3 regions of the Pseudonocardia sp. HH130629-09 genome follow, and region 2 is predicted to be linked to each of the others. Evidence: riboswitches for the same ligand, from Rfam matches in the RefSeq annotation. Region 2 holds a riboswitch; each other region holds the start of a gene.
What was found. A riboswitch is a leader RNA that binds a small molecule or an ion and turns the genes downstream of it on or off. The one in region 2 is predicted to bind cobalamin.
Positions count from the first base shown of each region.

Region 1: another riboswitch for cobalamin. It lies ahead of XF36_RS07925 (hypothetical protein); the one in region 2 lies ahead of XF36_RS04425 (ribonucleoside-diphosphate reductase subunit alpha).
Region 3: another riboswitch for cobalamin. It lies ahead of XF36_RS00015 (ribonucleoside-diphosphate reductase subunit alpha); the one in region 2 lies ahead of XF36_RS04425 (ribonucleoside-diphosphate reductase subunit alpha).

Region 1 is NZ_CP011868.1:1,746,510-1,756,253, forward strand. Features, by position in the region: gene XF36_RS07910 (MarR family winged helix-turn-helix transcriptional regulator) at 1-309, shown strand, start outside; gene XF36_RS35140 (chloride channel protein) at 306-734, shown strand; gene XF36_RS07920 (chloride channel protein) at 713-1,744, shown strand; cobalamin riboswitch at 1,742-1,929, shown strand; gene XF36_RS07925 (hypothetical protein) at 1,965-2,342, shown strand; gene XF36_RS07930 (DNA polymerase IV) at 2,365-3,831, opposite strand; gene XF36_RS07935 (4'-phosphopantetheinyl transferase family protein) at 3,878-4,585, opposite strand; gene XF36_RS07940 (hypothetical protein) at 4,706-5,038, opposite strand; gene XF36_RS07945 (NAD(P)/FAD-dependent oxidoreductase) at 5,297-6,457, shown strand; gene XF36_RS07950 (cytochrome P450 family protein) at 6,492-7,700, shown strand; gene XF36_RS07955 (3-oxoacid CoA-transferase subunit B) at 7,773-8,399, opposite strand; gene XF36_RS07960 (CoA transferase subunit A) at 8,402-9,145, opposite strand; gene XF36_RS07965 (MOSC domain-containing protein) at 9,344-9,744, opposite strand, start outside.
Region 2 is NZ_CP011868.1:932,246-941,989, reverse strand. Features, by position in the region: gene XF36_RS04470 (CbtB domain-containing protein) at 15-224, shown strand; gene XF36_RS04465 (CbtA family protein) at 256-999, shown strand; gene XF36_RS04460 (ArsR/SmtB family transcription factor) at 1,007-1,324, shown strand; gene XF36_RS04455 (hypothetical protein) at 1,321-2,238, shown strand; gene XF36_RS04450 (hypothetical protein) at 2,235-2,672, shown strand; gene XF36_RS04445 (hypothetical protein) at 2,669-3,955, shown strand; gene XF36_RS04440 (hypothetical protein) at 3,918-4,496, opposite strand; gene XF36_RS04435 (IS1380 family transposase) at 4,788-6,221, shown strand; gene XF36_RS04430 (amidohydrolase family protein) at 6,478-7,302, shown strand; cobalamin riboswitch at 7,374-7,580, shown strand; gene XF36_RS04425 (ribonucleoside-diphosphate reductase subunit alpha) at 7,695-9,744, shown strand, end outside.
Region 3 is NZ_CP011868.1:2,578-12,321, reverse strand. Features, by position in the region: gene XF36_RS00050 (MFS transporter) at 1-665, shown strand, start outside; gene XF36_RS00045 (ABC transporter substrate-binding protein) at 677-2,194, shown strand; gene XF36_RS00040 (ABC transporter permease) at 2,191-3,171, shown strand; gene XF36_RS00035 (ABC transporter permease subunit) at 3,168-3,974, shown strand; gene XF36_RS00030 (ABC transporter ATP-binding protein) at 3,971-5,431, shown strand; gene XF36_RS00025 (hypothetical protein) at 5,534-5,920, shown strand; gene XF36_RS00020 (class I SAM-dependent methyltransferase) at 5,924-6,670, opposite strand; cobalamin riboswitch at 6,840-7,042, shown strand; partial or broken gene XF36_RS00015 (ribonucleoside-diphosphate reductase subunit alpha) at 7,174-9,744, shown strand, end outside.

The DNA of each region.
Region 1 (9,744 bases), 810 kb from region 2:
CTGACCGTGTCGGCGTCGACGGCGACCCGGATGTGCGACCGGCTGGTGAGCCGCGGCCTCGTCGTGCGCACCCGCACCGGCGACGACCGTCGCGAGGTCGCCCTCGCACTCAGCCCCGCCGGGCGGACGCTCGTCGACGAGGTCACCCGGCTGCGCCGCGCCGAGATGCACCGGCTGCTCGCGATGCTGCCCGCCGCCGAGCGCACCGCGGTCCGCGACGCACTGCGCCGCTTCGCCGACGCCGCGGGCGAGGTCGGCGAGACCGACTGGGCCGTCGCGCCGGTGCCCGCCGAGGGCGGTGCGCGGTGACCGCGGTCCGCGCGCTGCACAGCGCGCTCGTCGGCACCCGGCCGGGGCTCGTCGGTCGGGCGACCGTCATCGGGATCGGCGCCGGCATCGGGTCGGTGCTGTTCCACGAGCTGATCCTCGGCGTGACCTGGCTGGTCACCGGGCGGGAGGACTTCTCCGACGCCGGCCGGGTCGCCTCGCCGCACCTGCCCGGGCTGGGCGTGTGGTTCCTGCTGATCGCCCCGGTGCTCGGCGGCCTGGTGTACGGCCCACTGGTCCAGCGGTTCGCCCCGGAGGCGCGCGGGCACGGGGTGCCCGAGGTGATGTTCGCCGTCGCGCGCAGGGGCGGGCGGATCCCGGCCACCGTCGCCGCGGTGAAGGCGCTCGCGTCGGGTATCTGCATCGGCACGCCCCGATCTCCGGGGTGGTGTTCGGCCTGGAGCTGATCCTGCGGTCGTTCGGCGCAGTGGCGTTCGGCGTGCTGGTGATCAGCTCGGTGGTCGCGAACGTCGTCGCCGAGGTGATCGCCGGCGGCCGCGCGATCCTGACCCTGCCGCACTTCGACCTGGGCAGCCCCGCCCAGCTGCCGCTCTACGCGCTGCTCGGGCTGCTCGCCGGGCTGCTGGGCTGGGCCTTCGCCCGGATCCTCTACGTCGTCGAGGACGCCTGTGACGCCGTCTGGCGCGGCCCGGAGTGGCTGCGCCCGGCCGTCGGCGGGCTGCTGCTCGGCGCGCTGCTGCTGGCACTGCCCCAGATGTACGGCGTCGGCTACCCCGTACTGGAGGCCGCGATCGGTGGCCGGTACGTCGTCGGGTTCCTGCTCCTGCTTGTCGTCGGGAGGATCCTCGCGTCCAGCCTCACCATCGGCGTCGGTGGGTCCGGCGGTGTGTTCGCGCCGTCGCTGTTCGTCGGTGGCACCGCCGGGACCGCCTTCGGCTACGCCGCCGCGGCCCTGTTCCCGGCGCTGGACCTGCACCCCGGCGCGTTCGGTCTGGTCGGCATGGCGGCGGTGTTCGCGGGGGCAGCGCACGCCCCGATCACCGCGGTGCTCATCGTGTTCGAGCTGACCGGCGACTACGCCCTCATCCTGCCGCTGATGGCCGCCGTCGTCCTGGCCACCGGCCTGTCGAACCTGGTGTCGCGGGACAACACCTACACGCTCAAGCTGCTGCGACGCGGGATCGACCTCGCCGCCGACACCCCGACCGACGAGGCGCTTCGCCGGGTCGTCGTCGCCCACGTGATGCGTCCCGCCGACGGCACCCCGTCCGGCCCGGAGCTGCCCGCGCTGGACCCGGTCGCCCCGGTGCACGACGTCCTCGGGGTGCTCGCCGCGCACCGGGGAGCCGCGCTGCCCGTGCGGGAGCCGGACGGGCCGCTGCTCGGGACGCTCGCCGAACACGACCTGCTCGACCATCTGCGGGGGGGGGCGGGGCGGGGGACGGTTGACCACTGACCCGGTCGCGTGATGGGCTCCCCGACGACGACGGAACAGGAAGCCGGTGCGAATCCGGCGCGGTCCCGCCACTGTCACCGGGGAGTGCCCTCCCCACACCGGTGCCACCGCCCGCGAGGGTGGGAAGGCCGGGGAGGGCGTGGGGATCCGGGAGCCAGGACACTGCCCGTCGTCGCGGATTCCCACTGGTGAGGGCGCGGACCCTCGAGGAGGACATGCGATGAGCCACGACCTGGTGGTGCTCGGTACCGATCCGTCAGGCGACGGCGCACCCCGCTCGGGTGCCCACGTCGCGGACCTGCTGGCCGACGCCGAAACCGTCTTCGCCTTCCCCCAGGCCGAGTCGACGGCCCTGTTCTACGCCGAGGCGTGGCGGGTCGAGCCGGTCACCCCGTGTGACGCCGTCGCCCGGATCGGGGCCTGGGCCGCCGCCGGTCCCGCCGGCCGCGCGGTGCTGCTGGTCGGGGGCGAGCCCGCGGCCGATGCCGCGCTCGGTGCGGTCCTCGACGGGCTGGTACGCACCGTCCCGGCGCTGCGGGCCCGGGTCGCCGAGGGCAGCCGCGTCGCGCCGCCGCACCGCAGCCCGCTGATCGGCTGAGCCCGCCGGCGGGGCGGCGCGCTCAGGCCCGCCAGCTGCCCAGCGGGTCGGCCCGGGTGAGGTCGGGCTCGGCGGCGTCGAGCGTGCGGGTGCGGCCGGGCCCGGTGTAGGCGGTCTCGAAGCGCACGGTGACCCGCCCGTGCCCGGCGCCCTGGACCCAGCCGTGGCCGTGCTCGGGGTGGGCGACGTCGTCGCCGGCGCGCCAGGGCCGGTCCGGGTCGGGTTCGCGGTCGGGGCGGCCCTGGCCGGGCACGTCGCCGGCCCCCGTGGTCGCGTCGGCCCCCGCGGTACCGCCGGCCCCCGCAGGACTGTCGGCCCCCGCGGTCGCGCCCGTCCTCGTCGTCGCGTCGGTGTCCGGTGGTGCGTCGAGCACGGCCACCCCCGCCGCGCCGGCCGGGGCGTCGGCCGCGGGCGGGGGGTCCAGGGCCGAGGCCGTCGTCCAACCGTTCTCCGAGGGCACCGCGTCGAACAGGGCCAGCGGCGGCTCGTCGCCGAAGCCGGAGACCGACACGCCCAGCAGCCGCACCCCGCCCTCGCCGACCGCGCCCTCGGCCAGCCGTCGCGCCACCGCGACCAGGGTCGCCAGGTCCCGGGTGCCGAACGGGGTCGTCTCCGACCGGGTGTGGGTGGTGAAGTCCCCGGTCCGTGCCTTCACGGTGACGGTGCGGGCGGTCCGACCGTCGGTGACCAGCCGTCGGTGCACGGCGACGCAGATCGACTCCACCGCGGTGTGCACCGCGCTCATCGCGGTCAGGTCGGCGTCGAAGGTCGTCTCCGCGCTGATCTGCTTTGCGGCACCGCGCGGGGCGACCGGACGGTCGTCGATGCCGCGGGCGAGACGGTGCAGCTCGGACCCGATCGCGCTGCCCAGCACCCCGGCGACCTCGCGGGCGTCCATCGCGGCGAGCTGCCCGATCGTCTCGATCCCGATCTTCCGCAGCGCCTCGCCGGAGACCGGACCGATGCCCCACAGCGACCGCACCGGCAGCGGGTCGAGCACGGCCGCCTGCTCGGTGTGGGCGATCACCCGCAGCCCGTCCGGCTTGGCCAGCTCGGAGGCGATCTTCGCGATCTGCTTGCCCGACCCGGCGCCCACCGAGGCGGGCAGCCCGGTGCGGTCGTGCACCGCGCCGCGCAGCCGGGTGCCCCACTCCCGCACCTGGTCGGGAGAGGCGCCCACGAGGTCGGGCGGCTCCACGAACGCCTCGTCCACCGACACCGGCTCCAGCACGGGGGAGAACTCGCCGAGGACGGCCATGACCTCCTCGGACAGCGCTTTGTACAGGGAGAACCGGGGCGGCAGGACCGTCGCGTGCGGGCAGCGCCGCCGCGCCTGGCCCATCGGCATCGCCGAGCGGGCCCCGAACACCCGGGCCTGGTAGCTCGCCCCCGCGACGACGCCGCGCGGTCCCGCGCCGCCGACGAGGACCGGACGGTCGGCCAGGGTGGGCCGGGTGAGCTGCTCGACGGAGGCGAAGAACGCGTCCATGTCGAGGTGCAGCACCCAGCGGTCGGCCGCCGCGGTCACTCCATCATCACCCGTGCATCGTGCCCCGGCGCACCGACAGGATCGCGTCGCCGTCGGCGACGGTGACGGCCGGGGCCACCGGTCCCGCCCCGGCGACGGCGCCCGGGTGGTCGTCGAGGCCGGTGGGGACGTCGGTGACCCACCAGCTCCCGGCGGTGCCGGTCCAGTCCAGCACCCGGGCCGGGCTGTGCGGCGGGGACAGGGTGATCGCGTCCATCGGGCTCGACAGGCCCTCGCCGGTGGCCTTGAGCAGCGCCTCCTTCCGGGTCCAGGTGACCAGGAAGCCGGTCCCGTCGGGCGTCCCCGCGGCGAGCTCGGCGGGGGACAGGGCGTGCCGGACCAGGCCGTCGAGGCCGGACAGGGGGCGGTGCGCCTCGACGTCGACGCCGACCGGCCCGGTCCCGACCGCGACACCGACCAGCGCGCCGGAGTGGGTGAGGGAGAAGCCGGGGTCGTCGCCGCGCCCGGCCAGGCGGGGCTTGCCGTGCGGCTCCCCGCAGCGGCAGGTCCGGTCGAGGACCAGCTCGGCGGGGTCGGCGTCGAGCCGCTCGGCGAGCACCAGCCGGGCCAGCGCGTGCGCGGCGAGGTAGCGGGCGCGGTCCTCGGGCCGTCGCAGCGCGACGAGCCGTTCGCGTTCGTGGGCGTCCAGCAGCGCGACGAGGTCGGCGCGGGCGCCGGGATCGGCCGGGGCGGCCCACCAGACGGTGACGGTCACGGCGTCCAGCCTCCCACGTCGCACCCCGGTCGGGGCGCGCCGCCGGGAGTGATCACGGACCGGGCACGCCGACGGTCGCCCGTCGGCGTCTCCGGTGCCCGGTCCGCGCTCCCCGTGCGGTCAGCCGCTGCGGCGGGCGGCGAAGTCCGTGCGGACGTGGGCCGGGCGGGCCTGCGGGGCCGGCCCCGCCGTGCGCGGTGCCGCCGGGCCGCCCGGCGAGCCGGACCTGCCGCGCTTGGCCGCACGGCGCTCGGCGCGGTTGGCGGGTGCGGCGGCGGTGGCTCCGCCGGGTGTCGCCCCGCCGGCCGTGTCGGGCCGGGTCGTGCCGGTCAGGGGACCGGGATCCGCGGGCCCGTCGGTCGGTCGGGCTGCGCTGTGGGCCGTGCTGTGGGCCGTGCTGTGGGCCGTGCTGTGGGCTGCGCTGTGGGCGGTGGTGTGGCGGGTCGTGGGCATACGACCTCCTCGGAACATCGGGTCGGACTCGGACCGGGTGAGAGGGGCTGGTGACGCGCGGGGACGCCGGAGGGGCCGCGCGAGGGCGGCGACGGTTCCGGGGCCCGGTGAGGACGTCACGGGCCGGCGACGGAGGGCGCGGGGATCGACCGCGCGGGTCGCTCAGAGGAACCGGATCAGCATGGCGGCGACGCTACGACGACGACCCCGACCGGTGCCACCGGTTTTCCCCGGCGCCGCCGCCCTATCGTCGCGGGCATGGGTGCGGCGGGGATGGGTACGGCGGGCACGGTGACGGCGGACGTGCTGGTGATCGGCGGCGGCATCGCGGGGGTGTCGGTCGCGTGGGAGCTGGCTGCGCACGCCCGGGTCGTGCTGACCGAGGCGGAGGACGACCTGCCGGTCCACTCCACCGCCCGCTCCGCGGCGACCTACATCCCCGGGCACGGCTCCGGTCCGTTCCGCGCGCTGATCGACGCCTCGGGCCCGCGGTTCGCCGCACTGCCCGCGCTGCTCGGCACACCACCGCTGCTGAGCCCGCGCCCGGTCCTGCACGTCGCCGACGACGACCTGGCCGCCGACCACCTCGCCACGACGGTGCGCGAGCAGCACGGCGAGCCCGGCGCCCCGGTCGCCCTGGACCCCGCGCAGGCCTGGCGACGCGTGCCGGTGCTGCGCCGTGCTCCGCGTGCGGCCGCGTGGACCGCCGGTGCCTGCGACGTGGACACCGCCGCCCTGCACGACGGCTACCGGCGCGGGCTGCGCGCCCGCGGCGGCACCGTGCTGCGCGGGGCCCGGGTGGCCGCGCTGGAGCGGGACGGCTCCGGCTGGACCGCCACGACGGCCGCCGGGCACCGGGTGCGGGCGGAGACGGTCGTCGACGCGGCCGGCGCCTGGGCCGACGCGGTGGCGGCACTCGCCGGCGTGCCCGGTGCCGGGCTGACCCCCTACCGGCGCACGATCGCGGCCTGCCCGGTCGCCGACCCGTCGGTGCTCACCGTCGACGGCGCCGTCCTGCCGATGGTCGTCGACGCCGCCGAGCGCTGGTACCTCAAGGCCGAGGCGGACACGGTGCTCGTCTCCCCGGCCGACGAGACCCCGGCCGAGCCGGGCGACGCCCGTCCCGACGAGCTCGACGTCGCCCTCGCCCTGGACCGGGTGGGTCCGGCTACCACGCTGGGGCTGCGGTCGGTCCGGACCGCATGGGCGGGGCTGCGGACCTTCGCCCCCGACCGTGCCCCCGTGCTGGGTGCGCGCCCGGAGCATCCCGGCTTCTTCTTCGTCGCGGGGCAGGGCGGGTCGGGCATCGAGTCCGCGCCGGCGCTGGCCGCGCTGGCCGCGTCGGTCGTCCTCGGCCGGCCGTCGCCGGCCGACATCGATCTCGACCCGGCTGCGTGCTCCGTCACACGATTGACGTAAGCGCTCGCTTACCACTGGCTGGCACGATGGACCCATGGCGCTGACCACCACCGGCACCGAGACGCACGACCTGTTCTCGGGCGACTTCTGGACCGACCCGCACCCCGCCTACGCGGCCCTGCGCACCGAGGAGCCGGTGCGGGAGCTCGCACTGCCGGACGGGAAGGTGTGGCTGATCAGCCGGTACGCCGACGTCCGCGCCGCGTTCGTCGACCCGCGGCTGAGCAAGGACTGGCGGTACACGCTGCCCGCCGGCCAGCGCGAGGGCCAGCCGGCCGCGCCGATCCCGATGATGATCCTGATGGACCCGCCGGACCACACCCGGCTGCGCAAGCTCGTCGGCCGCTCGTTCACCGTGCGGCGGATGAACGACCTGCAGCCCAGGGTCGAGGAGATCACCCAGGAGCTGCTCGACGCGTTGCCCGCCGAGGGCCCCGTCGACCTGATGCGCCAGTACGCGTTCCTCGTCCCGGTGCTGGTCATCTGCGAGCTGCTGGGTGTGCCCGCCGAGGACCGCGACAGGTTCTCCGCCTGGTCGTCGGTGCTGGTCGACGACTCCCCGCAGGAGGAGAAGTTCGCCGCGATGGGCAGCCTGAACGGCTACCTCTCCGAGCTGATCGAGCGCAGGCGCACCGAGCCCGACGACGCCCTGCTGTCCGGCCTGCTCGCCGTCAGCGACGCCGACGGCGACCGGCTGTCGTCCGAGGAACTCGTCGCGATGGCGACCCTGCTGCTCATCGCCGGGCACGAGACCACGGTCAACCTGATCGGCAACGGCGTGCTCGCCCTGCTGACCCACCCCGAGCAGCACGCCCGGCTGAAGGCCGACCCGTCGCTGATCAACTCGGCGGTGGAGGAGTTCCTGCGCTTCGAGTCCCCGGTCTCCAACGCCCCGATGCGCTTCGCCGGCGAGGACGTCGAGTACTCCGGGGTGACCATCCCCGCCGGGTCGACCGTGATGCTGGGGCTCGCCGCGGCCAACCGGGACCCGGAGTGGCTGGCGGACCCGGATCGCCTCGACATCACCCGGGACTCCTCGTCCGGGGTGTTCTTCGGGCACGGCATCCACTTCTGTCTGGGCGCGCAGCTGGCCCGCACCGAGGGGCGGGTGGCGATCGGCAAGCTCATCGCGCAGCGACCGGACCTGGCACTGGCTGTCGATCCCTCGGAGCTCGTCTACCGCGAGTCGACGCTGGTCCGGGGCCTGTCCCGGCTGCCGGTCACGCCGGGCGCGCCCGCCTGAGGGACGCGCCGCCGCCGGACGCGACCGAGGGGGCGCGCCCGGCGGGGCAGCCGTCGGTGCAACGGGGCGGGGTCAGCGCAGCGGAGCGCCGGTCTTCTCCCGTACCTCGTCGGCGGTGACGCCGGGCGCGGTCTCGACCAGTGCGAGCCCGTCCGGCGTCACGTCGATCACGGCCAGGTCGGTGACGATCTTCGTGACGCAGCCGAGGCCGGTGATCGGCAGCGAGCACCGCTCCACGATCTTGGGGGACCCGTCCTTGGAGACGTGGTCCATCATCACGATCACCGAGCGCGCGCCGTGGACGAGGTCCATCGCGCCGCCCATCCCCTTGATCATCTTGCCGGGGATCGCCCAGTTCGCGAGGTCACCGTTCGCGGCGACCTCCATCCCGCCCAGGACGGCCACGTCGAGCTTCCCGGCCCGGATCTGGCCGAAGCTCTCGGCGGAGCCGAAGAAGGCGGCACCGGCGGCGACGGTGACGGTCTCCTTGCCGGCGTTGATGAGGTCGGGGTCGACCTCGTCGTCGGTGGGGACGGGGCCGACGCCGAGGATCCCGTTCTCCGAGTGCAGCACGACCGTCCGGCCCTCGGGGATGTGCCCGGGGACCAGGGTCGGCATGCCGATGCCGAGGTTGACGTACGCGCCGTCGGGCAGCTCCGCCGCGACCCGGGCGGCCATCTCGTCACGGTTGAGGGCCATGGTCAACGCACCGTCCTGAACTCGACCGGCTTCTCGACGTCGGGGACGTGCAGCACGCGGTGCACGTGGATGCCGGGGGTGTGGACCTCGTCGGGGTCGATCTCCCCGGGCTCGACCAGGTGCTCGACCTGGGCGATCGTCGTCCGCCCGGCCGCGGCGCAGTCCGGGTTGAAGTTGCGCGCCGCGCGCCGGAACACCAGGTTGCCGTGCCGGTCGCCCTTCCAGGCGTGGACCAGCGCGAAGTCCGGGGTGAGGGCACGCTCGAGGACGTAGGTCACGTCGTCGAACTCGCGGGTCTCCTTGGCCGGGGACTCGACGGCGACCGAGCCGTCGGCCGCGTAGCGCCAGGGCAGCCCGCCCTCGGCGACCAGCGTCCCCACCCCGGCCGGGGTGTAGAACGCCGGGATGCCCGCGCCGCCGGCCCGCAGCCGCTCGGCGAGGGTGCCCTGGGGGGTCAGCTCCAGCTCCAGCTCGCCGGCGAGGTACTGGCGGGCGAACTCCTTGTTGTTGCCGACGTAGGAGCCGATCGTGCGCCGGATGCGCCCGGCGGCGAGCAGGGTGCCCAGGCCGAAGCCGTCGACGCCCAGGTTGTTCGAGATCGTCTCCAGGTCCGTCGCGCCCTGCTCCAGCAGCGCCGCGATCAGCACCGTCGGAACCCCGGACATGCCGAACCCGCCGACCGCGAGCGACGCCCCGTCGCCGATGTCGGCGACCGCCTCCGCGGCGGATGCCACCACCTTGTCCATCACGCACCTCCGTCGCCGACGACGGTACGCGGCGTACGACAGACGCACAAGCGTTCGCTCTGCGAACACCACCGGAGTGGTGTCCACGCGCCGAGATGCAGCTCAGCGGGGCCCGAGGGTGCCCCGTACCCCGCTGAGCTGCATCTCGGCGACCGTCGCCGTCGCGGCGCACCGTCGGTCGGGCGGGCGCGGCGTGGGTCAGGCCGGGGCGGGGGCGGTGTGCGGGTCGCCGACGGCGATCTCCCCGCCCGCGGCGACCTCGGCGTACACGCCGGCGCACGCCCAGACCCCGCCGATCTGCGGGATCTCGATGCGGTTGTGCTTCGCGATCGTGCGCAGGGTGTCCGGGTCGTCGGGCAGGTCGCCCTGGGGGAGCGTCGTCATGACGCACCGCATGGTGGCGAAGGAGAAAGAGAGCCGGACCTCCTCGCCGATCGTCGAGGTGCTACCCGGCCAGTCGTTCTCGACGAAGCCGTGGCCACCGTCGGAAGAGGAGTCGGCGCGGAGCACGATGTTCGGCCGGTAGCGCAGCGGGTCGAAGGTCGCCTCCGGCGCGAGCTCGCGGAGCCGGTCGAGGGTGGACTCGGTGAGCAGGTGCA
Region 2 (9,744 bases):
TTCCGGAGAAGCTCGTGACCCAGGCCGCCATCCCCTCCACCCCGTCCATCCCGGTCGTCGGGCTCCGCGAGCTGCTGCCGTGGGCGGTGTTCGCCGGTGTGATCCTGCTGGCACTGCTCTACCTGGTCGGCATGGATCAGGGCGCCACGTCGGTGTTCTCCGGCGAAATGATCCACGAGTTCGTCCACGACGGCCGCCACATGCTCGCCTTCCCCTGCCACTAGACCGACGCACGAACAGGAGAATCGGACCGACATGGTCAGGACGTTGCTGATCCGCGGCATGCTCGCCGGCGCCGCCGCGGCGGTCTTCGCGTGGGTGTTCGCCTATCTGGTCGGCGAGCCCGCCCTCGACGGCGGCATCGCCTACGAGGACATGCTCGCCGCCGCATCCGGCGAGGCCGCCGAGGAACCGATGGTCAGCCGCACGGTCCAGAGCACGATCGGGCTCGGCGTCGGGATCCTGATCTACGGTCTTGCCATCGGCGGGATCTTCGCGCTGGTGTACGCCGCGGTGTACGGGCGGATCGGGCGCCTGACCCCGCGTGCCACCTCGGCCGTGCTGGCGCTGGTCGGGTTCCTGGTCGTGATCCTCGTACCGTTCCTAAAGTACCCGGCCAACCCGCCGGCCTCCAGCGCGGACGACACGATCGGCCTGCGGACCGGCACCTACGTCCTGATGGTGGCGTTCTCGGTGGTGGTCGCCGTCGCGGCGGCGGCGATCGGGCGGCGTCTGGTCGCACGGTTCGGCTCCTGGAACGGCGTCCTGCTCGCCGGGCTCGGCTACGTCGTGGTGATCAGCGTTATCGGCGCGCTGCTGCCCACGATCGCCGAGACCCCGGCGGACTTCCCCGCCGTCGTCCTCTACGACTTCCGGTTGGCCTCGCTGGGCATCCACCTCGTGTTGTGGATGGTGATCGGCCTGCTGTTCGGTGCCCTCGTCGACGGCAGCGTGCGACGCGCCGGCGCGGTGGCCCGGGAGCGCGCCACGAGCGTCTGACCCCGGCGTGGCTCACCCGGAGTACGTGCACGAGTGGTCGGACCGGTTCGCGATGCTGGGCGATCCGAGTCGGCTCAGCCTCCTGCTGCTCATGCACCGGCGGGGGCCGATCGCGGTCAACGACCTCTCGCAGGCGACCGGCCTCAAGCCCACCACCGTGTCGCAGGCGCTGCGGGTGCTGCGGTTCCAGCACATCGTCGCGATGGTGCCCGAGGGTCGGTCGCACCTCTACCGCGTGATCGACGAGAGCACCGCCGCCTTGCTCGACCATCTTCCCGACCACCACCTGCCCGACCACCCGGCGACCGTCGAGAACGGACGATGACCCGAGCGCTCCGCCTGCTGGCCTGCGTCGCGACCCTGCTCCTGGTCGGCGCGGGGACGGCGTTCGCGCACAGCGACGGGTTGTCGGCCGAGGCATTCCTCCCACGGGTTGTGGCCGTCGAGCCACCGGTCCCGGGGCTGTCGGTCGCCGCGGTCGAGGGCGGGGCACGGCTCGGCGTCGTCAACGCGACCGGGATACCGGTACGGGTCCTCCCGCCGGACGGTCTCGCGCTCGCGGAGGAGCCGACCGTGCCGCCGGGTGAGCGCGGACACTGGGCGGACCGACGGGTGGCCGCGGCGTCCGCCGAGCGTCCGGCCGACGGCCGGGCCGCGGCCTGGTCGGTCCCGTTGCTCGTCGGGTCCGACCGTGTCGAGGTCCGCGGGGAGACGACCTGGCCGGCTCCCCCGTCGACCGCCGGCTGGTGGTCGCTCACGCTCGCGCTCGCCGTGGGCGCCGCCGCGCTCGGTTCGGCGGCGGTACGCCGGGCCGCGCTCGCCCCGGCCGTCGGAGCGGTCGCGGTCCTCGCGGTCGCCGCGCACGTGGTGCACGCGCTGGGATCGGCGCTGGTGCCGGTGGACGAGCCGTACTGGCCGACCGTGCTCGGGACGGCCGGGATCGGGCTCGGCGCATGGGCGGCGGTCCTGGTCGGGGCGGTCCTGACGCTGTGGCGCACACCGTGGGGGCTGCTGCTCTGCTCGGTCGGGGGCACGATCCTGGCCCTGGTGACGGCGTTCGACACGAGCAGCTTCGCCCGGGCCGTCCTCCCTTACGGCTGGCCGCCGACCGTGGACCGGGTGTCCACCGCACTGGCCGTCGGGATCGGTGCCGGCCTGTTCCTGACCGGCTTCGCGGTCCTGCGGGCCATGACCCCCGACGACGACCTGTCCCTGCGACCGATCGAGGACCCCCGTTGACCCCGCCCGTTCCCCGGCCGTCGCGTTCCGTCCGCGCGGCGGTCCTCGCCGTCGCCGGCAGCCTCACCGTCCTGACGGGAGCGGGGTGCGCCGCCGCTCCGGCCCCGGCGGCCGCGACGTCCGCCGCCGCGCCGTCGACCCCCGCCACGACGTCCGCGGTCCCGCAGCCGGAGGCCCGCGTCGTCCGGATCGCGTACAGCGGAGGGCGGGCGAGCGGCGACACCGGCACCGTCTCCGTCACCCGGGGCGAGACGGTGCGGCTCGAGGTGACGAGCGACGTCGCCGAGGAGGCGCACCTGCACGGCTACGACCGTGAGGTCCGGCTCGCGCCCGGTGTCCCGGCGACGATCGACCTCACCGCCGACATTCCGGGCGAGTTCGAGTTCGAGCTGCACTCCTCGGGCGCGCAGCTCGCCACGCTCCAGGTGCGGTGAACGCTCTCGCCCACGGCGTCGGGACCCGCGGCGACCTCCCGGTTCCCGCCCAGTACGCCGCCCTCGCCGGCGCCGTCGTCCTGGTCGCGACGTTCGCCCTGCTCGGGGCGACCTGGCGCACCCCACGGCTGCACGGCGCCGACGGCGGACGACCGTTGCCGCGCCCGGTGGCGTCGGCACTGAGCTCCGCGGTGCTGCGCGGGGTCCTGCGCGCGGTGGTCAGCGCACTCGCGCTCGGCGTCGTCGTGGTCGGCTTCGCCGGTCCGGCCGAGACGCCGGACAACCTCGCGCCGTGGGTCCTGTACGTGACGTTCTGGGTCGGGCTCGTGCCGGCGAGCCTGCTGCTCGGGCCGGTGTGGCGGGTCGTGAACCCGCTGCGTGCCCTGCACGCGATCGTCGCGCGGCTGGCGCGGGTCGACCGGGAGCGAGGGGTGCGGGATCTGCCCGACCGGGTCGGTCTGTGGCCCGCCGCGGTGTCGCTGGCCGCGTTCGGGTGGCTGGAGCTGGTGCATCCCGACCCGTCGGATCCTCGCGTCGTGGCGTGGGTCCTCACCGGGTACGCGGTGCTCCAGACCGGCGCGGCGTTCGTGTTCGGCGCGCGGTGGTTCGATCGTGGTGACGGCTTCGAGGTCTGGTCCGAGCTGCTGGGGTCGCTCGCGCCGGTCGGGCGCCGTGCCGACGACGTCATGGTGCTGCGTAACCCGCTCGACGGGCTGGAGGCCGTCCGCCCGCGCCCCGGCCTCGTCGCGGTGGTCCTCGTCCTCATCGGGATCACCGGCTTCGACGGTCTGTCCCGCTCGTCGCTGTGGTCGGAGGCGGTTCCGCAGTCACCGGTCTGGGGCACGGTCGGGCTGGTCGCCGTGCTCGTCGCGGTCGTCGCGCTGTACCTCGCGGGGACGTGGCGGGGTCGTTCCGCGGTGCCGGTGACGTTCGCCCATACGCTGGTACCCATCGCCGCCGGCTACGCCGTCGCCCACTACTTCTCCCTGCTGGTCTTCGACGGCCAGCTGCCGTTCGTGCTGGTCAGTGACCCGTTCGGAACGGGCGCCGATCTGTTCGGGACCGCCGGACGCGCCGTCGACTACACCGTCGTCGGAGTGGGTGCGATCGCCGCCGTGCAGCTGGGCGCGATCGTCGCGGGACACGTCGTGGCCGCGGTCGCCGCCCACGAACGGGCCCTGCGGCGGTTCCCGGCCGGAGTCGCGCTGCGCGTCCAGTACCCGATGCTGGCGTCGATGGTGATGCTCACGTTCGGTGCGGTCGCCCTCGTCCTGGCTCCGTGAGCGGACCGCGGGACGCCCCTCGGCGGTCCGCGACGGTGGCGGCCGGGTGCCGGGGAGCGAGCAGGACGGCTCCGGCACCGTCCCGGTCTGCGGCGGCGACCACCCATCCCCTGCGTCGCAACCACGGCCCGGCACCGGCGAGGTCGCGACCGCACAGGTCTGTCCACCCGCCGCGCGGGCGGGCCGGTGTGAGCACGGCGTCGACGACGACGGACCCGACACCCGACGAGCGGTGTCCGACGGACACGGCAACACCGGCGAGCTCGGGGCAGCCCGCGAGCCACTCCTGGTAGCGGTCCGGGCCCAGCGCCCGCAGGCCGGGCGACGCGCGAACCGGCCGTTCCGCCGGTGAGTGCCGGGTCAGGGCGCACCCGACGACCTCACCTCGCACGGACGCGGTCGCCAGCGTCGAACCGGAACGGAACGCCGCCGGGTCCCAGACGTCGCCGAGCAGGTCGGAGACGGCGCAGCGGACATCGGCGTCCAGATACGGCACCGACACGTCGGCGTACACGACGACGTCGAGAGCCCTCCGCACCACGTCCCGACCGTACATATTCTCAACTGAAGAAGCTAGCAAGCATTATAGTCAACGTGATTCACTGAGCCTTTTTCAACCTGACCAGCGAGCTTCTGCGTCAGGAGATCGCGAAGGTTGCAGCGCAACTGCTCTGACCCGAATCCGCGAGTAGCGCTGGTGTCCGGACTGGGGAGATGGCGATAGGTGCCCGCTGACCTGCGATGATCGTGTTTGCGACGACACGACATTGCGGGTTGAGAGGACACCTATCAGGTGCGAACAGTACGCAAGCGACGCCCGCGGTGTGCGCGGGTGCGTCTCGGCGCGCCGGACGCGGCGCTGACCAGGTTCTCCGGGCTGGCCGCGGTGACCGAACTGATCGACCGGCTCGGGATCATCGACAAGCTCGACGCCGCGGTCGGGCCCATCAAGGACCGCGACCGCGGGTGCAGCGCCGGGCAGATGCTGGTCGGCATGTCGGCGGCGCAGCTGTGCGGGGAGGACTTCCTGGTCGGGCTGGACCGGCACCGCGCCGACACCGCCGGGCAGGCACTCACGCCGGTGCCGGGGTTGGCGTCCACGACCGCCGCCGGGCTCGCGCGCAAGTTCATCGAGGGGCAGTGGGCGGCGGTGGAGACCGGGCTCGGTGACGTGCACACCACCGCGCTGGACCTGCTCGCCCAGGTCGACCCGGACCGGGCCGAGCAGCTGACGGCGGACGTGACGATCGATCTGGACACCACCGATGTCGAGGTTTACGGCCGGCTCAAGCAGGGCGTGGCGTTCAACCACCAAGGCCAGCGGGTCGCCCGCCCGCACGTCGCGACCTGGGCCGACACCGCGGTGGTGCTGGCCGCTGACCTCGGTTCGGGCCGGGATGACCCCCGCGCCACCAGCGCCGAGCTGTTCTACCGGGCGCTGGCCGCGCTCCCCGCGCAGGCGCGGGCGGGGCGAGTCCGCGTGCGTGCGGACGCGGGCTACTTCGCCGGGCAGCTCGCCCGCGCAGCCCTGTTCGTCGGCGTGGAGTTCGCCATCGGCGCCCGACGCATCGCGCCGCTGTGGCGCATCCTCGACGGCGTCGCGGCCGACGGGTGGACCGACGCGATCGACATGACCGGCGCGCAGGTCGCGGTGGCCGACTATTGCCCGAACTGGTGGCCCGCAGCGACCCAGCTGCTGATCCGTCGGGTCCGGCTCGACCTGGACCACGGCCAGGTCTCCGGTGACCCGCGAGCGCGGCGCCGACGCACCCTGCACCCCGCCCAGCGGGCGCTCCCGCTCGACGACCTCGCTACGGTGGCCAAGGTCGACGGGGTGTTCGCCTACTCGTTCATCGTGACCAACCTCGACGTCTCCACACCTGCCGCAGCCGCGCAGGCCGAGTACTGGTACCGCCACCGCACGAAGGTGGAGAACCTGTTCCGCGACACCAAGCACGGCGCCGCGCTGCGCCACCTCCCCTCCGGACACCTCGCGGTGAACCGAGCCTGGATGTGGGGCGCACTCCTGGCCGCCACCACCAGCGGGTGGCTGCACCACCTCACCGCCCGCACCCGCGACGGGCGCCTGGTCGGGCACGGCGTCCGCGGCGGCCAGGCCATGATCGCCACCCTGCGCCGGCGGCTGATCACCATCCCCGCCCGCCTCGTGCGCCACGCCCGCGGCCTCACCCTGCGCCTACCACCCGGCGAGCACCTACTCGCCGAGGTCCTCGCCCGCGTCCGCGCCCTGCCCGCTCCGTCCTGACCCGGCCGCACCGGCCCCGACCAGCACAGGAACCCGCCACCCGAGGCGACACTCGGGCCGCCCGCTTGCCCACCACCCAACTCCCGACCCAAGCAACATCAACTTTGGCCGACCAAGATCAGCTCATAGCCTACTCGCGGATTCGGGTCTGACCACAGCTGCACAGGTCACCGGCTCGCCAGCTCGGCGTCTGCACCCACACAACCAGGCCCCTGAGCTGCCGGAACGGCAGGTTGAAAAAGGCTCACTATGAGATATGAGCGCGAGCCCCCATGACGCCCACCGCCACCTCGGAGTCCTCCCGTCGTACCCGTTCTACGGCGGGCCGCCGGTCAACCCCGACATCTCCGCTCGGGCAACCGTCCGGATGCTGCAGGACGACCTCGACGCGGAGGGCACCGAGCTCGCACTCGCCATCCCGAACTACGGGGTCCCGGACGCGTCGGCATCGTTCGCCCTGAACGAGCTCTGCCTGGAGGCCGCAGCCACCGACGAGCGGATCCGCGCCGGGATCTGGGCCTCACCGCGGCCGCAGGACGCCGAGATGACGACGTCCGCGCTCGCGCTCGCCCGCGAACCCGGCGTGAAGGCAATCAAGATCAGCTTCCTGCTCGGTGGCCGGGCGTCCGACGAGGCCTGCCGGCCGCAGCTGGACCAGATCTTCGCGACCGCCCGCGAGCTCGACCTCACGGTGCACGTCCACACCTCGCCCGGCGGCGCGTCCGACGTGGACGAGATCGGCAACCTCGTGGACTGGTACGCCGACGACGTGCGCCTGCACCTCGTGCATCTCGGCGGTGGGATGAGCGGGCACATCAAGCTGATCGGCAGCCGGTTCTTCGACTGGATCGAGGCGGGGAAGAAGGTCTACACGGACACGAGCTGGGCGATCGGCTTCGCACCGCGCTGGATGGCCGCCGAGATCGAGCGGCGTGGCATCGGCGCCGACCGCCTGCTGTTCGCCAGTGACGAGCCGTGGGGCGACCGGGCGGGCGAGCTCGCGCGGATGACGGCGGCGACCGGCGACGGCGAGCTCGCGCGTACGGTTCTGCGGGGCAACGCCGAGGCTCTCTACGGCTGAGGTCCTTGGTGCTCACTGCAGGTGACACGCCCGAGGTGTAGGGGTATCGAATGCGCACCTGCCCCAGATGTAGTGTCCGCTGCGCTGGTGGTTCACCGGTCCGCACGGGCCGGTGAGGCAAGAGGGAACCCGGTGCGAGTCCGGGACTGCCCCGCAGCGGTGAGTGGGAACGACCGCCGTCACAGGCACTGGGAGCACACGCTCCTGGGAAGCGACGGCCAGTAGGAACGAGTACGGCGCCCGCGAGTCCGAAGACCTGCCACCGGTGCGCGCACCGTCGGTGCGCGCCGCTCCGGGGCCCCGAGGGAGGGCACCAGGGCCGGTCGCGCCCGCGTGTCCGCCCATCCTCCCCACCGGTCGTGGAGCGACGGTGACTCGCGAGGAGAGGGTCCGTGACCGCTACCACCGCTCCCCCAGCCTTACCCGAATCGATATCCCGGGCGACGCTGCGGGTGATCCGCCGCGACGGCTCCGAGACGGAGTTCGACGCGTCGAAGATCTCACTGGCCATGTCCAAGGCGTTCCTGGCCGAGGACGCCACCATGAGCTCGTCGCGGCTGCGCCACCTGGTCGGCGAGCTGACCGACCAGGTCGTCGCGGCACTGGGACGGCACCCGACGCCGGCCGTGCACGTCGAGCAGATCCAGGACCAGGTCGAGCTGGCGCTGATGCGCGGCGAGCACCACAAGGTCGCACGCTCCTATGTGCTCTACCGCGACGAGCACGCCCGGGCCCGCGGCGAGGGTGGGGAAGCCCCCGCCGCATCGGCCGCCACCGTGCACGTCACCCAGCCGGACGGCACGCGCGTCCAACTGGACCGCGGTCGCGTCCGGACCGTGCTCGACGAGGCCGTCACCGGCATCGCCGACGTCTCCGCCGACCCGGTCCTCGACGAGCTCGACCGCACGGTCTACGACGGCATCACCGCCGACGAGGTGGCCCAGGCACTCGTGATGGCGGCGCGCACGCTCGTCGAGCGCGAACCCGACTACTCGCTGGTCGCCTCCCGGCTGCTGATGGACCGGTTGCGCGCCGAGGCCGTGTCACACCTCGCCGGCACCGGGCAGGCCCCGGACCAGGCAACGATGGCAGATCGGTACCCGTCCTACTTCCGGGACTACCTGAGGCACGCGATCGCGACCGGTCTCGTCGACCCGGAGCTCGCCACGTTCGACCTGGATCGGGTCAGCGCGGCGCTGCGCCCGGAGCGTGATCTGCAGATCGGCTTCCTCGGCCTGCAGACGCTCTACGACCGCTACTTCCTACACGAGCGCGGCACCCGCTTCGAGCTACCGCAGGCGTTCTTCCTGCGCGTCGCGATGGGCCTCGCGGCCCGCGAGATCGACCGCGAGGCCCGGGCGGTCGAGTTCTACGAGCTGCTGTCCTCGTTCGATTTCATGGCGTCGACGCCGACGCTGTTCAACTCGGGGACGACGCGACCGCAGCTCTCGTCGTGTTTCCTCACCACCGTCGACGACGACCTGAACTCGATCTTCCAGGGCTACCGGAACAACGCGCTGCTGGCCAAGTACTCGGGCGGGCTGGGCAACGACTGGACCCCGGTCCGCGGGCTCGGCGCGCACATCCGCGGCACGAACGGCGTCTCCCAGGGCGTCGTCCCGTTCCTCAAGATCGCCGGCGACACCGCCGTCGCGGTCAACCAGGGCGGCAAGCGCAAGGGCGCGGCCTGCGCATACCTGGAGACGTGGCACGTCGACGTCGAGGAGTTCCTCGACCTGCGCAAGAACACCGGCGACGACCGGCGCCGCACCCACGACATGAACACCGCGAACTGGGTGCCGGACGAGTTCCTCCGCCGCGTCGAGGCCGACGAGAGCTGGACGCTGTTCTCCCCGGACGAGGTGCCGGACCTGCACGACCTCTACGGGAACGCGTTCGCGGCCCGCTACAACGAGTACGAGGCGGCCGCCGGGCGCGGCGAGATCGCGGTGCACCGGACGGTGCGGGCGGTCGATCTGTGGCGGCGAATGCTGACCATGCTGTTCGAGACCGGACACCCCTGGATCACGTTCAAGGACCCGTGCAACCTGCGCAGCCCGCAGCAGCACGCGGGCGTCGTGCACTCGTCAAACCTGTGCACCGAGATCACGCTGAACACAGACGCCGACGCCGAGAATGGCGAGGTGGCGGTCTGCGACCTCGGATCGGTCAACCTCGCCGCACACGTGACGGCGGACGGGCTGGACGCGGAGAAGCTGCGCCGCACCGTCACCACGGCCGTGCGGATGCTCGACAACGTCGTGGACATCAACTTCTACACGATCCCCGAGGCCCGGCGGTCCAACCTGCGCCACCGGCCCGTCGGGCTCGGACTGATGGGGTTCTCCGATGCCCTGTTCGTGCAGCGGATCGCGCCGGGCAGCGACGCCGCGGTCTCGTTCGCGGACACCAGCGCCGAGGCGCTGAGCTTCCACGCCATCT
Region 3 (9,744 bases), 930 kb from region 2:
TCGGGAGCTGGGGCGAGGTCGTCGGGAACCGGCGGTTCCTGCTGTTCGCCCTGGGCGGGGCCGGCTACTTCTCCCTGTTCAACCAGCTCTACCTGGCCTTCCCGGTCGAGGCGCAGCGCGTCACCGGCGTCGCCGGAGCGGTCAGCGCGGTGTTCGTCGTGTCCACCGTCGTCGGTATCGCCGCCCAGGTCCGGATCACCGCGTGGTGCCGGGCGCACTGGAGCGAGGGCCGGTCGATGGCCGTCGGGCTCGTGCTGATGGGCGCGGGCTTCGTCCCGATCGGCATCGCGGCCCCGTTCGTCGCGACCGCGCCCCCCGGGCAGTGGACGGCGGACGGGCTGCTCGCCGTCACCCCCGTCCTGCTGGGGACCGTGGTGTTCGCGGTGGGCCAGGCGATGACCAACCCGTTCTCGCTGTCGCTGCTGCCCACCGTCGGCAGCACCCGCCTGGCCGGCACCTACTACGGCTGGTTCTACCTGGTCTCGGCGATCGTCGTCGCCGTCACCACCCCCGCCGTCGGCGCCCTGTTCGACCGCTTCGGCGACGGCCCCGGCCGCTGGCTGCCGTTCGCGGTGCTGCTGGGCATCGGGCTCGCCGGCGGTGCCGTCATCGCCTGGATGCAGCGCACCGGGCGGCTCGCCCCCCGACCCGTCACCGCACCGTGAAGGACCCCGCCGTGCAGATCAGCCGTCGCCGCTTCCTCGGCACCGCCGCCGCCCTCGCCGCGATCCCCGCCCTCGCCGCCTGCGGCGGGTCGGCCGGGGGCGGGGAACGGCTGCGCGTCGCCTTTCCGGGGGGCGGCTCGCGCGAGTCGCTCGACCCGCACCTCGCCCCGCAGTTCGTGGACCAGGCCCGGGCGAAGGCGTGCTTCGACACCCTCACCGGCTGGACCCAGGAGATGACCGCCGAGATGCGGCTCGCCGAGGCCGTCGAGCCCGACCCGACGGGCACCCGCTGGCGGATCCGGCTGCGCGGGACAACCTGGCACGACGGCAGCCCGCTGACCGGCGAGGACGTGCTCTACACGCTCCGCCGGATCACCGACGGGGCGACGACGGCGTCGGCCGCGTCGCTGTTCGCCCGCGTCGACCACACCGCGAGCAGCGTGACCGGGCGCGACGTCGAGATCGTCCTCACCGCCCCCGACTTCGCCTTCCCACTGTGGCTCGGCGCACCCGGCACCGAGATCGTCAAGGCCGGGACCACCGACTTCACCGCCCCGGTGGGGACCGGACCGTTCCGGTACGTCTCGTTCACCCCGGGCGGGGCCGCGGTCTACGCCCGCAACGACGCCTACTGGGACGGCGCGCCGCCGTCGCCGGAGCTGGAGTTCGTCCCCATCGACGACGAGCAGGCCCGCCTCGGCGCGCTGCTGTCCGGTCAGGTCGGCTACGCCCACGACCTGCGGCCCGCCGGGGCACGGCAGATCGAGCAGCAGGCCGGGCGGGCGACGCTGCTGTCCGCGCCGCAGTCCACCAGCCAGTTCCTCAACCTGCGCGTGGACCGGGCACCGTTCTCCGACCCACGGCTGCTGGAGGCCGTCCGGATCGGCATCGACCGCGAGGCGCTGGTCCGGATCGTGCTGCTCGGCACCGGCCAGGTCGGCAACGACCTGTTCGGCGGCCCCGACCTGCAGTACTATCCGACCGCGATCCCGCAGGTCACCCGTGACGTCGAGCGCGCCCGGGCGCTCGTGCGGGAGGCGGGCGCGCAGGACCTGGCCGTCGAGCTGCAGACCTCGGCCAGCGACCCGAACTTCGTCCCGGCCGCCACCCTCGTCGCCGAGCAGCTCGCCGAGATCGGGCTGCGCGCGACGCCCCGCACCCTCGACGCCCCCACCTACTTCGCGACCGTCCGCGAGACCGGGGTGGCGTCGTTCACCCGCACCGGGTCGCTGCCGATCCCCGACCTCGTCGGGCGCCGGCGGCTCACCACCTCGCGCAACAGCAACTACACCGGCTACGTCTCCCCGGAGATCGACCGGCTGTTCGCCGCGGCGGTCGCCGAGCCGGACGAGGCCGCCCGCGGCGCGAACCTGGAGCGCGTCCAGACCCTGCTGCGCGACCGCTCCGGCGCTCTGGTGTGGGCGACGAGCAACTGGAACGTCGGCGTCGCCGCGGGCACCACCGGGATCGAGGCCGCCCGCCCGAACAGCCACCTCTGGGCCCGCTTCGACAAGGCCGCGACCCCGTGACCACGGCCGCGCCGGCGGCCTCGCCCGCACCGCCCCGGCGCCGCCGGCGCGCCGCCGGGCGCCGGGCCGGCGTCGCCGCGCTGCAGCTCGCCGCCGCGGTGACCCTGGTGTTCGTCCTGACCACGGCGCTGCCGGGGGACGCGGCCGAGATCGTGCTCGGCCCGGACGCGACGCCGGAGCAGGTCCTGCGGCTGCGCGAGGAGCTCGGCACCGGCGATCCGCCGCTGCAGCGCTACGCCGACTGGGTGGGCGGCCTGCTCACCGGCGATCTCGGGACCTCGCTGGTCACCGGGCGCCCGGTCACCGGCGAGATCGCCGGCCGGCTGGGCGGCACGCTGCTGCTCGGCGGGCTCTCGATCGCGATCGCCGTACCGCTGGCCGTCGCCGTCGGGGCGACCGCGGGCCGCCGCCCGGGCGGGCCCGCCGACCGGATCTCGACGGCGGTGGTCTCCGCGCTGCAGGCCGCGCCGCAGTTCGCCGTCGGGCTGCTGCTGGTGGGGCTGCTGTCGCTGCAGCTCGGCTGGTTCCCGGCGACGGCCGGCGGCGGCTCGCTGCTCACCCCGCAGGTGCTGGTGCTGCCGGTGGCGGTGCTGGTGGCCGCGCAGCTGGGCTGGCTGTCGCGGCAGGTGCGCCAGGGCGTGCTGCAGGCCGACCGCGCGCCGCACGTGACCCACCTGCGCCGCCTCGGGCTGCCCGAGCGCGTCGTGCTGTTGCGGCATGTGCTGCCGGGGGGCGTCGCGCCCTCGGTGCAGCAGCTCGCCCGCGTCGTCGAGGGGACGCTCGGCGGTGTCGTCGTGGTGGAGTCGCTGTTCGCACTGCCCGGGATGGGCGCCGGGCTGGTCGACGCCGTGCAGAACCGGGACCTGCCGCTGGTCCAGGGCTACGTGCTGGTCGCCGCCGTCGTCACGATCGCGGTGAACCTCGCCGCCGACGTGGCCGCCGCCCGGCTCACCCCCGTTCGCGGGGAGGGCCGGTGACCAGCTCCCCCGTGACCACCACCGTCGCCGCCGTGCTCGTCGGGGTGCCGCTGACCTGCGCCGTCGTCGGGCCACTTCTCGCGCCGCTGCTGCCGGTACCCGCGGGCAGCGGGGCCCTGCAGCCCGCCGGGCCCGGGCACCCGCTCGGCACCGACGCGCTCGGCCGCGACGTCCTGCAGCTCGCCCTGACCGGTGGGACGACCGTCGTCGCGCTGACGGTGGGCGCGCTGCTGGTGTCCTACGTCGTGGCGGTCCCGGTCGGGCTGGTGCTGGCCGCGACGACCCGCCGGACGACCGCGTACCTCACCCAGCGGGCGCTGGACGTGCTACTGGTGCTGCCGTCGCTGCTGGTGCTGCTCGTGCTCGCCGGGACCGGGCGGCGCGGGGTCGGCTGGCTCGTCGCGGGGACGGCGGTGCTGCAGCTCCCGGCGATCGTGCGGATCGTGCGGAGCGCGGCCGGCGCACCGTCGCGGCGGGTCGCGCTGGAGACGATGGCGCAGAGCGGGGAGCCGTGGTGGCGCATCCACGTCGTCGAGACGGGCCGGTTCGTGGCGGGCCCGGTGCTCGTGGACGCCGGCACTCGCGGCGTCATGGTGCTGACCCTGCTGGCGAGCGCGAGCTTCCTCGGGGTGGGGCTCCCGCCGGACACCGTGGACTGGGCGGTGGTGATCGAACAGAACTCGTCGTCGCTGTTCCTGGCGCCGGCCGCACTGCTCGTGCCCGCCGGGCTGCTGGTCGCGCTGGCCGCCGGGGCGAACCTGCTGGTCGACCGGCTCGCCGACCGGACGGGAGCGGTGGTGTGAGCGGCGGGGACGCGCCGGTGCTCGAGGTCCGCGGGCTGGGCGCCACCACCGCCGACGGGGCCGTGCTGCTCGACGGCGTGGACCTGGCGCTGGACGCGGGCCGGGTGCTCGCGGTGGTCGGACCGTCCGGGGCGGGGAAGTCGACGCTCGGCCTGGCCCTGCTGGGCGAGGCCGCCACCGGGGTGCGCCCCACGGGCTCGGTGCGCGTTGCGGGCACCGAGCTCGTCGGGCCGGATCCGCGGGCCGTCCGGGCGGCGCGGGCCGGGCGGGTCGGGCACCTGCCGCAGCACCCGGGGATCGTGCTGGACCCGGTGCGCCGGGCCGGCCCGGTCCTCGACGAGCTCGCCGCGACCGTGCACGGCCGTGGCCGGGCCGCCCGCGACGCGCGGGCCGCCGCCGTCCGGCACGCGCTGGACCGGGCCGGGCTCGGCGACGAGCCGCAGCTCGCGACGCGGTTCCCGCACCAGCTCTCCGGTGGGCAGCAGCAGCGGATGGCGCTGGCCCTGACCCTGGTCACCGCGCCGGCCGTGATCGTGCTGGACGAGCCGACGACCGGCCTCGACCCGGCCACGACCCGCGCGGTGGTCGACCGGCTCGCGACGCTCGCCGCCGGGGGTACGGCGCTGGTGCTGCTGACCCACGACCTCGACTCCGTGCGCCGCCTCGACGACGCACTCGGCGACCGCGCGCCGGTCGGGTTCGTGGCCCTCGACCGCGGCCGGGTCACCGCCCGCGGGGACGCGGCCGACCTCCCCGCGACGGCGGCGGGGCCGGACACGCGCGGGGACGCCGAGGGGGCACCGGCCCGTCTCGCGGTGCGCGGACTGGGCGTGCGGACCGCGGGCGGGGTCGACCTGCTGACCGGGGTGGACCTGGACGTCGCCGCGGGTGAGCTCGTCGCCGTCGTCGGGCCGTCCGGGGCGGGCAAGACGACGCTCGGGCGCGCGCTGGCCGGGCTGGTGCCGTCCGCGGGCACGGTGCGGGTCGACGGCGCCGGCACCCGGCGTCCGGTGCAGTACGTCCACCAGGACTGCCGGTCGGCGTTCCTCGACCACCGCCCGGTGCTGGACCAGGTCGCGCGGCCGGGGGTGCTGCTGCACGGCCGGTCCCGCGCCGGCGCGCACGCCGACGCCGCCGCCCTGCTGGCACGGCTCGGGGTGGCCCGGGACGTCGCGGCGCGGCGGCCGGGCGGGCTGTCGGGCGGGCAGCTGCAGCGGGCGTCGGTGGCGCGGGCGCTGCTGGCGCGGCCCGCCGTGCTGGTCGCCGACGAGGCGACCTCGGCGCTCGACGCCGAGCACCGCGCGCTGGTGCTGGCCGAGCTGCGCCGGGCGTGCGGCGACGGGCTCGCCGTCGTGCTCGTGAGCCACGATCCGGTGGCGGTGTCCGCGGCGGACCGGGTGGTGACCGTCGCCGACGGCCGGGTCCTCCCGACACCCGATCCGGTCGCGACGGGGTGAGCGACGCGGGGAGGCGGTACGACCGAACGCCGGGTACCTCGTCGTCGCCGCGGACATCCCCGACACCTGAACAGTCCGTCAGTCGTGACGTAGGGTCGGGCCATGTCCGCGCTCCCCGCCGTCACCGTCTGCCGGGGCTGCTGCTGCGGCTCCGGCCGCAAGCACCCGGACCTCGAACGCGCCCACCACGACGCACTGCTCGACCGGCTCGCCGGCGGCGCGGCGGGGCACGCCCGGTTCCGGACGAGCGAGTGCCTGGGCCCGTGCGCGGACTCCGACGTCGTGGTGGTGGCGCCGGCACCGGGCGCCCGCCGCGCCGGGGCGCGGCCGGTATGGCTGCGCGCCGTGCTCGACGCGACGGCCACCGACGCCGTCGCCGCATGGGTCCGCGCGGGCGGGCCGGGTGCTGCACCGCGGCCACCGGCCCTCGACCCGCACGTGTTCGTCCCCGGGCTGCGCGCCTCCGAGGAGGGCCGCGCGGCCGGTTGAGCGTCAGCGGATCGCGACCAGCGTCCGCCGGTCGAACACCTGGGTCAGGGTCGCCACCTCGACGAACCCGGCGCCCCGCAGCGCGTCCTCCCAGGCCCGCAGCGACGAGCCACCGGTGGGCCGGTCCGCGAAGCGCCGCGCGCGCTCGGCGAACAGCCCGTCCAGCCCGGGCTCGTCCGCCAGGGCGTCCCACCAGGTGCGGAAGTCCTCGCCGGTCACCAGGCCGCGGTCGGTCCGTTCGTGCCGCAGCTCCAGGGTGAGCGCGGCGAGCCGGGGTGCGGCCGGATCGGCGAGCAGGGTGTCGACGTCGACGAACACCCCGCCGGGGCGCAGCACCGAGGCGAGCCGGGCCGCGAGGTCGGGCAGCGCGGTCTCCGGCAGCCAGTGCAGCGCCGTCGCCGACACGGCCGCGTCGAACGGCCCGCCGACGGCCGCGACCCACCCCGGACCCGACAGGTCGGCGTCGACCCAGTGGACGCGCTCACCGGTGGTCCGCCGGGCCAGCTCCAGCATGACCGGGTCGACGTCGACGCCGACCACCTCGGCCCCGCTCCAGCGCGCCGCCGCGCGGGCCGCGAACGACCCGGGCCCGCAGGCCAGGTCGAGCACCCGTCCGGGCGTGCCGGCGAGCCGGGCCACGACGTCGAGCGCCAGCGCGAACAGCTCCTCGCGGTCGGGGACGTAGCGCTCCTGCTGGGCGTCCCACCGGCGCAGCCAGTGCGCGGCGTCGAGGTCGGCTCCGAAGGTCATCGCACTCTCCTGCACATCTATGGCAACAGTATGGCCGACGGTATCGGGGTGGCCCGGTGGGCGGAAGGGACCGCCGGGCCGGTGACCCGGCGATGTTCACCGTGCGTGACCCGGCGAGCGCCGAATCCGGAACCGATAGGGGGCTCGCGTGCACTGAAGCACCAGATGTAGTGTCCGGAGCGCTGGTGGTTCACCGGCCCGCACGGGCCGGTGAGGCAAGAGGGAACCCGGTGGGAATCCGGGACTGCCCCGCAGCGGTGAACGGGAACGACCGCCGTCAACAGCACTGGGAGTGATCCCGGGAAGCGACAGCCAGTAGGTGTGAGCAGTGCGCCCGTGAGTCCGAAGACCTGCCACCGGTGCGCGTACCGACCGGTGCGCGCTGCTCCGGGGCCTCGTGGGACGGCGCCAGGGTGCGGTGGGCCGCCGACGACACGCCGACCCGCCGCCTCCTCGCACCGCGCCCGCCCCGGAGGCGACGGCGACTCGCGAGGAGAGAGCCCGTGACGGCTTCCACCGCTGCACCGGCAACAGCACCCCCGACCCTGCGCGTCATCCGGCGCGACGGCTCCGAGACCGGGTTCGACGCCACGAAGATCTCGGTGGCGACGACCAAGGCGTTCCTGGCGGTCGAGGGGGACTCGGGCGCGACGTCATCGCGGCTGCACCACCTCGTGGCCGGGCTGACCGACCAGGTCGTCGCGGCGCTGACCCGGCACCCGGCGCACGCCGTGCACGTCGAGCAGATCCAGGACCAGGTCGAGCTCGCCCTGATGCGCGGCGGCCACCACAAGGTCGCCCGTTCCTACGTGCTCTACCGCGAGCAGCAGGCACGGGCCCGGGAACGCGACGGCGGGGACCGCGCGTCGGACGCACCGGTCGTGCACGTCACCGGGCCCGACGGCAGCCGGACCCCGCTGGACCGTGACCGGGTCGCCGCGGTGCTCGGCGAGGCGTGCGACGGCATCGCCGACGTCGCGCCGGAGCCGGTGCTCGCCGAGCTGGACCGCACCGTCTACGACGGCATCACCGCCGACGAGCTGGCCCAGGCCCTGGTCCTGGCCGCCCGCACCCTGGTGGAGCGCGAGCCCGCGTACTCCCTGGTGGCGTCCCGGCTGCTGCTGGACCGGCTCCGCGCCGAAGCCGTCTCGCGCCTGGCGGGCACCCGGGAGACCCCGGACCACGCGACGATGACCGAGCGGTACGCGCCCTACACGAAGGACTACCTGCGCCACGCCATCGCGATCGGCCTGGTCGACCCCGAGCTCGCGACCTTCGACCTGGACCGGGTCACCGCCGCCATCCGCCCGGACCGTGACCTGCAGATCGGCTTCCTCGGCATGCAGACCCTCTACGACCGCTACTTCCTGCACGAGCGCGGCGTGCGCTTCGAGCTGCCGCAGGCGTTCTTCCTGCGGGTCGCGATGGGACTGGCGGTGCGCGAGATCGACCGCGAGGCCCGGGCGATCGAGTTCTACGAGGTCCTGTCGAGCTTCGACTTCATGGCCTCGACCCCGACGCTGTTCAACTCCGGCACCACCCGGCCGCAGCTGTCGTCGTGCTTCCTCACCACCGTCGACGACGACCTGGAGTCGATCTTCGGCGGCTACCGGAACAACGCGCTGCTGGCCAAGTACTCCGGCGGGCTCGGCAACGACTGGACCCCGGTCCGCGGCCTCGGCGCGCACATCCGCGGCACCAACGGCGTCTCCCAGGGGGTGGTGCCGTTCCTCAAGATCGCCGGGGACACGGCCGTCGCGGTGAACCAGGGCGGCAAGCGCAAGGGCGCGGCGTGTGCCTATCTGGAGACCTGGCACGTCGACATCGAGGAGTTCCTCGACCTGCGCAAGAACACCGGCGACGACCGTCGCCGGACCCACGACATGAACACCGCGAACTGGGTGCCCGACGAGTTCCTGCGCCGCGTGCAGGCCGACGCCGAGTGGACCCTGTTCTCCCCGGACGAGGTGCCCGACCTGCACGACCTCTACGGCACCGCGTTCGCGCAGCGGTACCGCGAGTACGAGGCGGCCGCGGCACGCGGCGAGATCCGGGTGCACCGCACGGTGCGCGCGGTCGAGCTGTGGCGGCGGATGCTGACCATGCTGTTCGAGACCGGGCACCCGTGGATCACGTTCAAGGACCCGTGCAACCTGCGCAGCCCGCAGCAGCACGCGGGGGTGGTGCACTCGTCGAACCTGTGCACCGAGATCACCCTCAACACCCGCGCCGGCGACGAGGGCGAGGTCGCTGTCTGCAACCTCGGCTCGGTGAACCTCGCCGCGCACGTCACGCGCGACGGGCTCGACGCGGACAAGCTCCGCCGCACGGTGACGACCGCGGTGCGGATGCTCGACAACGTCGTGGACATCAACTTCTACACGATCCCCGAGGCCCGCCGGTCCAACCTGCGCCACCGCCCGGTCGGCCTGGGCATGATGGGCTTCTCCGACGCGCTGTTCGTCCAGCGCATCGCCCCCGCGAGCGGCGCGGCCGTCGAGTTCGCCGACACCTCGGCCGAGCTCCTGAGCTTCCACGCGATCACCGCGTCGTCGGACCTGGCGGCCGAGCGCGGCCGCTACGCCAGCTTCGACGGGTCGCTGTGGAGCCGCGGGATCCTGCCGCTGGACTCGCTCGACCTGCTGGCCGCGGCCCGCGGCGAGGGCGAGCTCGATATCGACCGGTCGTCCACGCTGGACTGGGACACGCTGCGGGAGAAGGTCCGCACCCAGGGGATGCGCAACTCCAACGTGCTCGCGATCGCCCCGACGGCGACGATCTCGAACATCTGCGGGGTCGGGCAGTCGATCGAGCCGATCCACCTCAACCTGTACGTGAAGTCCAACATGTCCGGCGACTTCACCGTGATCAACCCGCACCTGGTCCGCGACCTCAAGGAGCGCGGGCTGTGGGACGAGGTGATGGTCGCCGACCTGAAGTACTTCGACGGGTCGCTGGCCGAGATCGACCGGGTCCCCGCCGACCTGAAGGAGCTCTACGCGACCGCGTTCGAGATCGAGCCGAGCCGGCTCGTGGCCGCGGCGTCGCGCCGGCAGAAGTGGCTCGACCAGGCC